2 regions of the Mesorhizobium sp. P160219 genome follow, and region 2 is predicted to be linked to the other one. Evidence: predicted binding sites of a transcription regulator. Region 2 holds the regulator's gene; the other holds the start of a gene.
What was found. Region 2 encodes LexA, which represses DNA repair genes until DNA is damaged. Its sites were predicted from a motif close to TGTTCNNNNTGTGTTCNG; they were not measured.
Positions count from the first base shown of each region.

Region 1: AC3EMP_RS04460 (YifB family Mg chelatase-like AAA ATPase) is a predicted target of LexA. The motif match lies at 3,569-3,586, and genes of this name have one in related genera.

Region 1 is NZ_JBYNWG010000001.1:888,239-893,828, reverse strand. It holds gene gshB (glutathione synthase) at 65-1,018, shown strand; gene AC3EMP_RS04470 (glycosyltransferase family 2 protein) at 1,111-2,184, opposite strand; gene AC3EMP_RS04465 (glycosyltransferase) at 2,369-3,433, shown strand; gene AC3EMP_RS04460 (YifB family Mg chelatase-like AAA ATPase) at 3,681-5,213, shown strand; gene AC3EMP_RS04455 (malate synthase G) at 5,419-5,590, opposite strand, start outside.
Region 2 is NZ_JBYNWG010000001.1:4,350,750-4,356,339, forward strand. It holds gene AC3EMP_RS21075 (ComEC/Rec2 family competence protein) at 1-2,437, shown strand, start outside; gene lexA (transcriptional repressor LexA) at 2,431-3,213, opposite strand; gene AC3EMP_RS21085 (GntR family transcriptional regulator) at 3,419-4,183, opposite strand; gene kynU (kynureninase) at 4,351-5,590, shown strand, end outside.

The sequences.
Region 1 (5,590 bases), 3.5 Mb from region 2:
AGCGCGATTGGCAGAAGCCGCCAAGTTCCGTATATCGGCGACAGAGCCTGCTGGAGACCGGAAGATGCCCCTGAAGATCGCCGTCCAGATGGACCATGTCTCCACCGTCTCGATCGCCGGCGACACGTCCTTTGCGCTGTCGCTGGAGGCGCAGCGGCGCGGCCACCAATTGTTCCACTACACGCCCGACCGGCTGTCGATGCTGGGCGGCAAGGTGTTTGCCCGCATCGAAGAGATGAAGCTCCGCGACGAGAAGGGCAATCATTATACGCTGGGCGACAAGGTGCGCACCGACCTGTCGGAGATGGATGTGATCCTGCTGCGCCAGGATCCGCCCTTCGACATGAATTACATCACCACCACGCATATTCTGGAGCGCATTCACCCGAAGACATTGGTCGTCAACGACCCGGCCTGGGTGCGCAACAGCCCGGAAAAGATCTTCGTCACCGAATTCCCCGATCTGATGCCGGAAACGCTGATCACCAAGGATCCCCAGGAGGTCGCCGCCTTCCGCAAGGAGTTCGGCGACATCATCGTCAAGCCGCTCTACGGAAATGGCGGCGCCGGCATCTTCCATCTCAAGGAAGACGATCGCAACCTCGCCTCACTGCTCGAAATGTTCGCCCAGCTGTCACGCGAGCCGTATATCGTCCAGCGCTATCTGAAGGATGTGCGCAAGGGCGACAAGCGCATCATCCTGATCGACGGCGAGGCGGTCGGCGCCATCAACCGCGTGCCGGCCGACCACGATTCTCGCTCCAACATGCATGTCGGCGGCCGCGCCGAAAAGACTGAGCTGACGGAGCGCGAACGCGAGATTTGCGCCCGCATCGGCCCGTCGCTGAAAGAGCGCGGCTTCATCCTGGTCGGCATCGACGTGATCGGCGACTACATGACCGAGATCAACGTGACCTCGCCAACCGGCGTGCGCGAAGTGCAACGCTTTGGCGGCGCGGATATCGCCAGCCTGTTCTGGGACGCGGTGGAGGAAATGCGGCGCAATTCGGCCGCGTAGTGTGCGTTGCTACGGAGGACTTTGGTGGGTCCAGAGAAGCATCGAAGGATGCTCTTTATCGGGTAAGACTGCCGAGCAAGCGGCTCATCAAATCAAACTATGTCCCGGAAGCGCCGAGGCCTCAGTTTCGGAGGAAGGAGACCGATAAGTCTGGTCTGCAATTTTCGCTGTGGTGTTGCCCAGTCTTTCAGCAGAAAACCCGCATCGGAGTTCTTTTCCAGCAATGCGAAAGCCGCAGACAGTCCGATCAGGTCGACCAAGGTCCTGCGCATTGAGTGGCGGGAGATTAAATGCTCCAGTCCCGGCGCCACTTCGCACCAACGATTGGCCAGTGCCCGCCGTATCGCTATTTCAGTATCAGGCGACATCCTGCCGAGGCCAACTCCGGTACCCAGGATGCGCCCGTCCGCCCAGCCATTGCCGCCGTGAAGCCGATAACTGCCAAGAGCCCGCCCAATCCTCACGGTTCCGCCGATCATATGGGCGGCACGAGCCATATAACCATCGGCACATATCTTTATTTCGTCCGGATCGGATGGACGCATGATTTCAAGCGGAGCTCGACGAAACATCATCCCCGATGTGGTTGACCAAAACCAACCCACGGTGCCCCGATCAATAAATAATAATGTCGGGTCAGCTTCGGTGTCGACATGCAGGTAGCCGCTCATTTTCGGCATCGATCGCGGGTCATTCAGGTGGAATACGGGATGACCGCCCGCAAGCAGTTTGCCGGCCGTATCTATCACCACCTCATCGGAGCTCGACATCGCCGCGATACGGGTGTGGCTGAGATGGGCTCTCACATGGCATTCTATGAAGTCAGGATGCCATGCATCGTCACCGTCAAGAAAGGAGATCAGGGGCCCGGCTGTCGCGTCAAGCCCGGTCATCATTGCTGTCAACTGCCCGCCATTTTGCAGTCGGGGCAGAAAGCGGAAACGACTGTCGCCAAGCTGGGACAGACACTCTTCAATCCTTCGGCGGGAACCGTCGGTCGAAAAATCATCGACCACCACGCATTCGAACGCAGTGTATGTCTGCGCCGCTACGGATCGGATCGCAGTGTCGATGAATGCCTCTTGATTGAAACAGCCTACGCAAACGGATACGGTTGGTAGCGCGATGTGAGAACCAGCTCCGCTTGGGACGATGTTTTCTTTCAAGAGGCGCTTCTCCGTACACCAGATTTGATCGCCTGAGATATTCCGTCGATCAACTGGCGGTGTTTCTTTGCCAAATTTCTCTCTATCGAAGCGAGTTTTTCTCCGCACTCAAGATCGCAATTGCCGCATGTTGACCCTACAGCACGGGTATCGCCCTCCTACCAAATTCGAGATTGTCAGAGCCATGCTGCGTCATGGCCACAACCTCAGAAAAGGGCACCCTTCCGCGAAGTCGCAACCTGCTCTTCAGGCCAGTTTGCTGTCGGACGATCCGTTCATATCCTATTCGGGAATGTCCGGTACGCCGCTCGGATTAGCAAGTCATATGCCTTTCCGTCCACGCAGCCACCGCGCCTGGTTTCTCATCTCGCCAACCTGGTCCATCGAAAACAGTGCTAGCGTCAAAACCATCCGGACCTATGCCGTTCTGCATAGACTCAAGAACCCCCGTCACTCGCTAATCTTCCTTTCCAACACTCAGCCAGAGGCTGATCTGTTGAACCAGTCCGGCGAGGCCGCCGTCCTGCACAACAAGACGTCAACAACCTCCGAACACATATTCAGGCCTCTCGATGACGTCCCTGTAGAATTTGATGCAATCTACAATGCGCAGCTGGCTCCGTGGAAGCGCCATGACTTGTCGCTTGGCATCCAGCGTTGCGCATTTGTCTTCTATCGAGATTCAAGCGGATCCTCCACGACGGAGTCGGAAAGAGCGCGAATAAATCGGCATAGGGAGCTCGCGCCGCATCACGTCTTTATCAACGAGTTTGACGGCACCGGCAAGCCTGTCCGATTGGCACCGGCTCAGGTGAACACGCATCTAAATCGTGCAGCCGTGGGAATCTGTCTCTCTCACCTGGAAGGACCAATGTTCGCCAGCACGGAATATCTTCTCGCGGGCCTTCCAGTGGTCACGACGCCGAACCATGGCGGCCGAGACCTTTATCTGGATGACGACTATTCGCTCACAGTTCCACCCGATCCTCGATCCATCGCGGAGGCTGTCTTAGCGCTGAAGGAGCGACGAATTCCCCGGGATTACATTCGTTCGCAAACTTTGAAACGAATCGAACGAGACCGCGGGCGGTTCATAGACCTTGTAAACGAGATTTTTCTGGAGAGCGGCTCTTCGCGCCGGATCGCCCTGCCTTGGCCTTTCAGATATCCTGTCATGGAGTGGCTTCCACCGCAGGTCGCGATCGATCGATCGCTTTCAGGTTCGGTCGATGCCTTCATCACCGCTTAGAAGCAACACCCTCAGATCGCCGAAGGGCCTAGTCGCCCTTAAACGCGGTCGAGGAGGCGGAGCAGCCGTTCCATTTTGCTTGGCCATCTTCCTTTTTTGCAACCGGCACAGCGCGCTGCAGCCACCACGAATGCATGTTCCTGTAATGTTCTTGCCTTGGCCTGAAATCTATGGTTGTCTTGTCCTGACGTCGCTCGCGGTCTGAACCACAAGGCCGAGGCGAGCCGATATCCGGGGGCAGAGCAAGATGGTGGCGCGGGTTCGCACGGTTGCTTTCCAGGGCATCGAGGCCGTACCGGTCGATGTCCAGGTGATGATCGCGCCGGGCAAGGTCGGCATGCAGATTGTCGGCCTGGCCGACAAGGCGGTGGCCGAAAGCCGCGAGCGGGTGCAGGCGGCGCTGCACGCTTCGGGCCTGTCGATGCCGTCGAAGAAGGTGACGGTCAACCTGGCGCCTGCCGACCTGCCCAAGGAAGGGAGCCATTACGACCTGCCGATCGCGCTCGGCCTGATGGCGGCACTCGGCGCCATTCCGGGCGATATGCTGGCGTCTTATGTCGTGCTGGGTGAATTGTCGCTCGACGGCACCATTGCCGCGGTGGCCGGCGCGCTGCCGGCGGCGATCGGCGCCAATGCCGAGGGAAAGGGCCTGATCTGCCCGTTCGGCTGCGGGCCGGAAGCGGCCTGGGCGGGCAAGGATTTCGACATATTGGCGCCGCGCAGCCTGATTGCCATCGCCAATCATTTTCGCGGCACGCAGGTGCTGTCGCGGCCCGAGCCCGGCATCCATGTCTCGGCCCGCGACCTGCCCGACCTTTCAGACATCAAGGGCCAGGAAAGCGCCAAGCGGGCGCTGGAAGTGGCGGCGGCCGGCGGCCACAATCTGTTGATGGTCGGGCCTCCCGGCTCGGGAAAATCGATGCTGGCGCAGAGGCTGCCTTCAATTCTGCCGCCACTGGCGCCCAAGGAACTTCTTGAAGTCTCGATGATCGCCTCGGTGGCCGGCGAGCTCGGCGAAGGCAAGCTCACCGACCGGCGGCCGTTCCGCGCCCCGCACCATTCGGCTTCGATGGCGGCAATGGTCGGCGGCGGCATCAGGGCGCGGCCGGGCGAAGTATCGCTTGCCCATAACGGCGTGCTGTTCCTCGACGAGTTTCCCGAATTCACGCCGCAGACCTTGGATGCGCTGCGCCAGCCACTGGAGACCGGCGACTGCATGATCGCGCGCGCCAACCACCGCGTCACCTATCCAGCGCGCATCCAGCTGGTGGCGGCGATGAACCCGTGCCGTTGCGGCATGGCCGGCGAGCCCGGCTATCGCTGCCTGCGCGGTGAGCGCTGCCGCACCGACTACCAGGCGCGCATTTCCGGCCCGCTGCTCGACCGCATCGATCTCAGGATCGAGGTGCCTGCGGTTTCGGCCGCCGATCTGATCCGGCCGGATCGGGCGGAGAAAAGTGCCGCCGTTGCGCAGCGCGTCGCGCGCGCCCGCACCATCCAGCGCGAACGGTTCGAGCGGCTCGGCGTGACCAGCGCGACCACCAACGCGCATTGCTCGCCTTCTGTTATCGAGGACATCGCGATGCCGGATGCCGCCGGCCTGTCTCTGTTGAAGGACGCCAGCGAAAAGCTCGGCTTTTCCGCGCGCGCCTATCATCGGGTGCTGAAAGTGGCGCGCACGCTGGCCGATCTCGAAGCGAGAGAAACCGTCGGCCGCATTCACCTGGCCGAGGCGATTTCCTACCGCATGATGTCGGAGCGGGTGGCGCAGGCGGCGTAACGCTCCTCCTTGAGGGGAAGGTGGCCCCGAAGCGGCAGGGTGGGGGTCGCCGAAGAATGGTCGATCTTTTTGGAGCCGAGCCGAGAAAGGGCCTCTGCAATGACATTGCTTGTAGTGTCGTCCGAAGGGAGTCGCCGCACTTCACGCAGGACCCCACCCGGCCCTTCGGGCCACCCTCCCCTCAAGGGGGAGGGAAATGCAGGCGCTAATTCGCCCGCTCTTTCGCCTTCAGCTCCAGCCGCCGTGCGTGCAGCACCGGTTCCGTATAGCCATTCGGCTGTTCGCGGCCTCTAAACACCAGGTCGCAGGCGGCGTGGAAGGCGATGGAATTGTCGAAATCGGTGGCCATCGGGCGGTAGAGCGGGTCGCCGACATTT
Region 2 (5,590 bases):
CACGAAGGAAGGCGAAGGCGGCGAGGCAAGCGTCAGCGAACGCTCGCTGTTTGCCGATAGTCCCTATGCCGAGCCGCTGCCCCTCGCGCTGCCTGAGCCGCATCCCGGCATAGCGCCCGCGCTGCCCGGTCACGCCTTGCCGGCGCAAGTCACAGCGCCCGGATCTATCGCCCGACTGCGCAGACGGCTTCGCCGCCCGTCATGGCCCGCGCTCCGCCGCAGCCTTGCCGTGGCCGCCAACACGGAGCTCGACCGGGGCGTCGCCTTCCTGCTGGTCCCGGTTTTCCTGGCAGCCGGCGTCATCGTCTACTTCTCGCTGGCCGGCGAGCCGGGCTTTGCGCAGCCAATCGCCATTGTGGTGCTGGCGACATGTTGCGCTGTCGCCACGCGATCGCGGCCGAGGACGCATCTGTTCTGCATGGCCGCGATGCTGTGCGCGCTCGGCGTCGTCGCCGCCAAAGTCGAGACTTGGCGCGCCGGAACGCAGATGCTCGGCTCCGAGATTCAGACACGGCTGACCGGCCGCGTCGTCAGTCTCGAACAGATGGAAAGCGGCCGCATCAGGCTGACGCTCGATGTGGTTTCGACCGCTTACCCCGAGCTGCGCTACGCCCCGGAGCGGGTCAGGCTCTCGGCGCGGACCGTTCCCGCCGATATGACCGCCGGCTCCCTGATCACCGGCTATGCCAGGCTGTTGCCGCCGACCGGTCCGGTGCGGCCGGAGAGCTACGATTTCTCCTTCGACAGCTATTTCACCGGTATCGGCGGCAGCGGCTTCTTTCTCGGCAATCCGAAAACCATTGCTACGCAGGGACCGCCGCCGCTGACCGCGCGGCTCTCCTCGGCAATCGAGAACGCGCGCGAAAACATTGCCGACCATATCAGGGGCAAAATCGGCGGCGCCGAAGGCGAGATTGCCGCGGCGTTGATTGTCGGGGTGCGCGCCGGCATCCCGGACGAGGTCAACGAAGCGATGCGGCGCACCGGCATCTACCACATCATCTCCATCTCCGGCCTGCACATGGCGCTGGTTGCCGGCACCATCATGGCGTTGCTGCGTGGCGCCTTTGCGCTGTTTCCCGATTTCTCTTCGCGCCGCCCAGTCAAGAAATATGCAGCAGTGGCAGCACTCGTCTCCATCGCCGCCTATCTCGTCATTTCAGGCGTCGTGGTTGCCGCCGAGCGCAGCTTCATCATGCTGGCGGTCATGCTTGTCGCCGTGCTGTTTGATCGCGCCGCACTCACCATGCGCAATCTGGCGATCTCCGCCATTGCCGTCATCCTGGTGTCGCCGCACGAGGTGGTCGGTCCCAGCTTCCAGATGTCGTTTGCTGCCACCGCCGCCCTTGTCGGCGCCTATGCCGGCTGGGCCGATTACCGCGCCGACAAGGTGAGAACGCCGCCGGCAAAGCGCTCCTTCGTCGGCTTCCTGTCGCGAAAATTCGCGCTGGCCATGGGCGGCCTCGCCATGACCTCGATCATCGCCGGCAGTGCAACCTTGCTGTTCGCCATCTGGCATTTTCAGCGTGTGTCGCCGCTCAGCCTGATCGCCAATCTGGCCGTGATGCCGATTGTTTCGTTGATCGTCATGCCTTTTGCCGTGCTCAGCGCACTGGCGATGCCGTTCGGCGCCGACGGGCCGTTCCTCTATGTGATGGGCAAGGGTCTGATGGCGATGATCGCTATATCGGCCTGGATTTCCGAGCGCTCGCCGGTCGACGCCGTCGGGCTGATCTCCATCCGCTCGGTGCTGTTGGTGGCGGTCGCCCTCGTCATCGCCACCATGGCCACCACCTGGCTCAGGTTGGCGGCCGTGCCTTTCGCGCTGGCCGGCCTGTTGACGGTGCCGCAGGTGCTTACGCCCGACGTGCTCATATCCGAGGATGCGCATCTGGTGGCCATGCCGATCGGTGGCGGCGAACTCGCCCTCAACCGCGAACGCTCCAACGAATTCACCACGGACAATTGGAAACGGGCGCTGCGGGCCGAAACCATTATCCCACCTGAGATTTTCGAGTCAACAGATACGCGGTTCGATCTCGATCCGCTCGATCTGCCGCCCGGCTCGCCCTTCTATTGCACCGGCGATCTCTGTATCGCCCGGCACCCTTCCGGAGCCATTGTAGCGCTTGCGAAAGACCGCAAGACGGCGCGGCCGGCCTGTGCCTTCGCGAGCCTGATCGTCATCGATGACGCCACCGCCTACAATCCGTGCCGCGACCCGCTGGTGCTGGTCGTGACGAAGAAACAGCTGGCCCGCGACGGCAGCGCCGCCGTCTTCTTCGATCCGCAATCGGCAGCTGCAGCGCCAACCATCCGCTTCGCCGTCGACAAGCCGTATCGCCCCTGGCACGAGCAACGCCGCTTCTCCCGCGAAGCGCGCGGCCTGCCGCCTTACAACCAGCGTGAAAAGTACAAACCCAAGCCGGCTCAGTAGCGCCGGATCAATCCGACAAGCTTGCCCTGCACCTTCACCCTGTCCGGTCCAAAAATGCGGGTCTCGTAGGCCGGGTTGGCGGCTTCCAGGGCGATCGAGGCGCCCTTGCGGCGGAAGCGTTTCAGGGTCGCTTCCTCATCGTCGACCAACGCCACCACGATCTCGCCGGGGCTGGCTGTGTCGGCATTGCGGATGATGACCGTGTCGCCATCGAAAATGCCGGCCTCGATCATCGAATCGCCCTTGACCTCGAGCGCGTAGTGTTCGCCGCCCATGATCATATCGGGCGGCACCGAGATCGAATGGGTCTGATGCTGGATGGCGTCGATCGGCACGCCGGCGGCGATGCGTCCCATAACCGGGATTGAAATCGCGGAAACGGCATCGTCATTGCCGGCCGACATCGAACGCGACGGCGAGCCCGGCTTGATCTGGCGGCCGAGACCGCCTTGGCCCAACGCGCCTTGTCCTTGGCCGCCTTGCCCTTGGCCGGTTTGACCAAGACTGCCCTGAATGACGCTCGGCGAAAACTTCCTCGCCGCATTGAGGCCTGGTGCGATCGAGTCGGGCAGCCGCAGCACTTCCAGCGCGCGCGCCCGGTTCGGCAGCCGGCGAATGAAACCGCGCTCCTCAAGCGCCGTGATCAGGCGGTGGATGCCGGACTTGGAGGCGAGGTCGAGCGCTTCCTTCATCTCGTCGAAGGACGGCGGGATTCCGCTCTCCTTCAGGCGTTCATGGATGAACATCAGAAGCTCATGTTGTTTGCGCGTCAGCATCGCGGCCCCCAAGGGTTCTGAAACCAGAATCAGAAAAAACAAACCCAGAACAAACACTATCTGTTCCAGTTGTGTTCCGCAACCTTTTAAAGTTTAATGAATGTGTTGACGTTTTGTTCAGCGTAACGTTCGGCGCTGCGAGCGCCGCCTGCGCCCAGTTGCCAGCAACGGGGTGAAACGAAGACAAAGTGCCCTGCGTCGTCGGCTACGATCGCCGCTTCCTTTTCGGACGGGGCTGCGCAGCATCCGCGCCGGGTTCGCTCTGGGCATAGACCTGCAGCGTGTAGCCGATGTGAGCGGTCATCAGAGTTTTCGCACGTTCGACGTCGCGATCGAGGGCCGCTTCCATCAGGGCGGTATGGTGTTCGATCGCCACGGCGTCGCGCAGGGCCGCCACGGCCTTCCGGTGTCCATCCGTGCGGCCGGCGGCGGCGCGCAGCGTCGGGGCCAGACCCAGAAAGCGGTGATGGCGATGCAATTGGTCGGAAATCGTCGCATTGAACTGCTGCAGCCAGCTGGATGTCGCGGCACTGAGCAGGGCCGCATGGAAGGCATCGTGTTTTTCGTACCACGCGTCGACCGCATCATCCGATGGATCGTCGAGAACAGACCCGCACCGTGAGAGACGATAGTGGGCGGCAACGACCGCGTCTTCCCACTCACGGTCGCCTTTCTCGATCGATTCCACCAGCAGGGGCAGTTCGACCACCAGCCGCGCACGCGCCAGATCCTCGAGCTCCGCCCGAGAGACGGGAGCGACCGCAAACCCGCGGTTGCTGATGGCGGTCACAAGCCGTTCCGCCTCCAGCCGCGACAGCGCCTCGCGCAACGGCGTCCAGCCGATGCCGTAGGTGTTGCGCAACGTGCTCAGCTTCAACGGCGCGGCAGGCGCCAGCCGGGTCGCAAGAATATCGCGCCTGAGCAGGCGATAGGCCACTTCCGTCTTCGAGGTCTGCTCGTCATCCAGCATCGTGATCCATCAGTCATAAACGCTCGGCGGATCATTATATATCAAAGCCTTTCAATGGGTGAATTATATATAATGTTTGACAGTTCAAGGGCGACCACTCAAGATCGCCGGCATGTTTGGGCGGCAGGCTCCGCCGCGCGCGTTTGTCCATGGAGGGGCGCCGGATCATGAGCACGACACCCGATCTCGCTGCAATCGAAGCAATGGATGCCGCCGATCCGCTGCGCTCCATGCGTGAACGCTTTGTCTTGCCGCAAGGCGTAATTTATCTCGACGGCAATTCGCTGGGTGCCGCGTCACCAGCCGTCTTCAGCGAATTGCAGCAGGCCGCCACGCAGGAATGGGCGCACGACCTCATTCGCGCCTGGAACACCGCTGGCTGGTTCAACATGCCGGTGGAACTGGGAGATCAGCTCGGACGACTGATCGGCGCGGCTGACGGGCAGACGGTGGTCTGCGACACAACCTCGATCAACATCTACAAGCTGCTGCACGCCGCGCTCGGCATGCGGCCGGCTCGGTCGGCCATCGTTGCCGAGGGCGACAGTTTCCCGACCGACCTCTACATGGCCGAAGGCGTCGCCTCGACCCGGCCGGGAACGCGGCTGCGGCTGGAGGGCGTCGACGCGGCCGCAATCGAGGAGCTGATCGACGACAGCGTTGCCGTCATCCTGGTCAACCACGTAAACTACAAATCCGGCCAGTTGCGCGACATGGCGGCGCTGACGCGCAAGGCACATGACGCCGGCGCGCTGATCATCTGGGACCTCTGCCACACCGCCGGCGCCTTGCCGGTCGAACTCGACCGTGCCAATGCCGATTTCGCTGTCGGCTGCACCTACAAATACCTCAATGGCGGCCCGGGCTCGCCGGCCTTCATCTACGCGGCCGAGCGCCACCATGGTGATATCAGGCAGCCGCTCAGCGGCTGGTGGGGCCATGCGCGGCCCTTTGCCTTCGAGCAGGGCTTTGCCGTCGGCAGCGGCATCCGCCGCTTCCTGTGCGGAACGCAGCCGGTGCTGTCGATGCGGGCGCTCAAGGGCGCGCTCGATATCTGGAACGACGTCGACATGGCGGCGGTGCGCAGAAAAAGCATCGCACTGACCGACCTGTTTATCCAGCTCGTCGAAGCCAGATGCGGCGCCTACGGCCTTGAACTCGAAAGCCCGCGCGACGGCAGCCAGCGCGGCAGCCAGGTGTCGTTCCTCCACCCGCATGGCTACCAGGTGATGCGGGCGCTGATCGAGCGCGGCGTGATCGGCGATTTTCGGGCGCCGTCGACCATCCGTTTCGGCTTCACGCCGCTCTATGTCGGTTATGGCGATGTCTGGCAGGCGGTCGAAGCGCTGGAGGATATTTTGCGCACCGGCGCCTGGCAGGACGCCCGCTTCGCGGTGAAGACCGCGG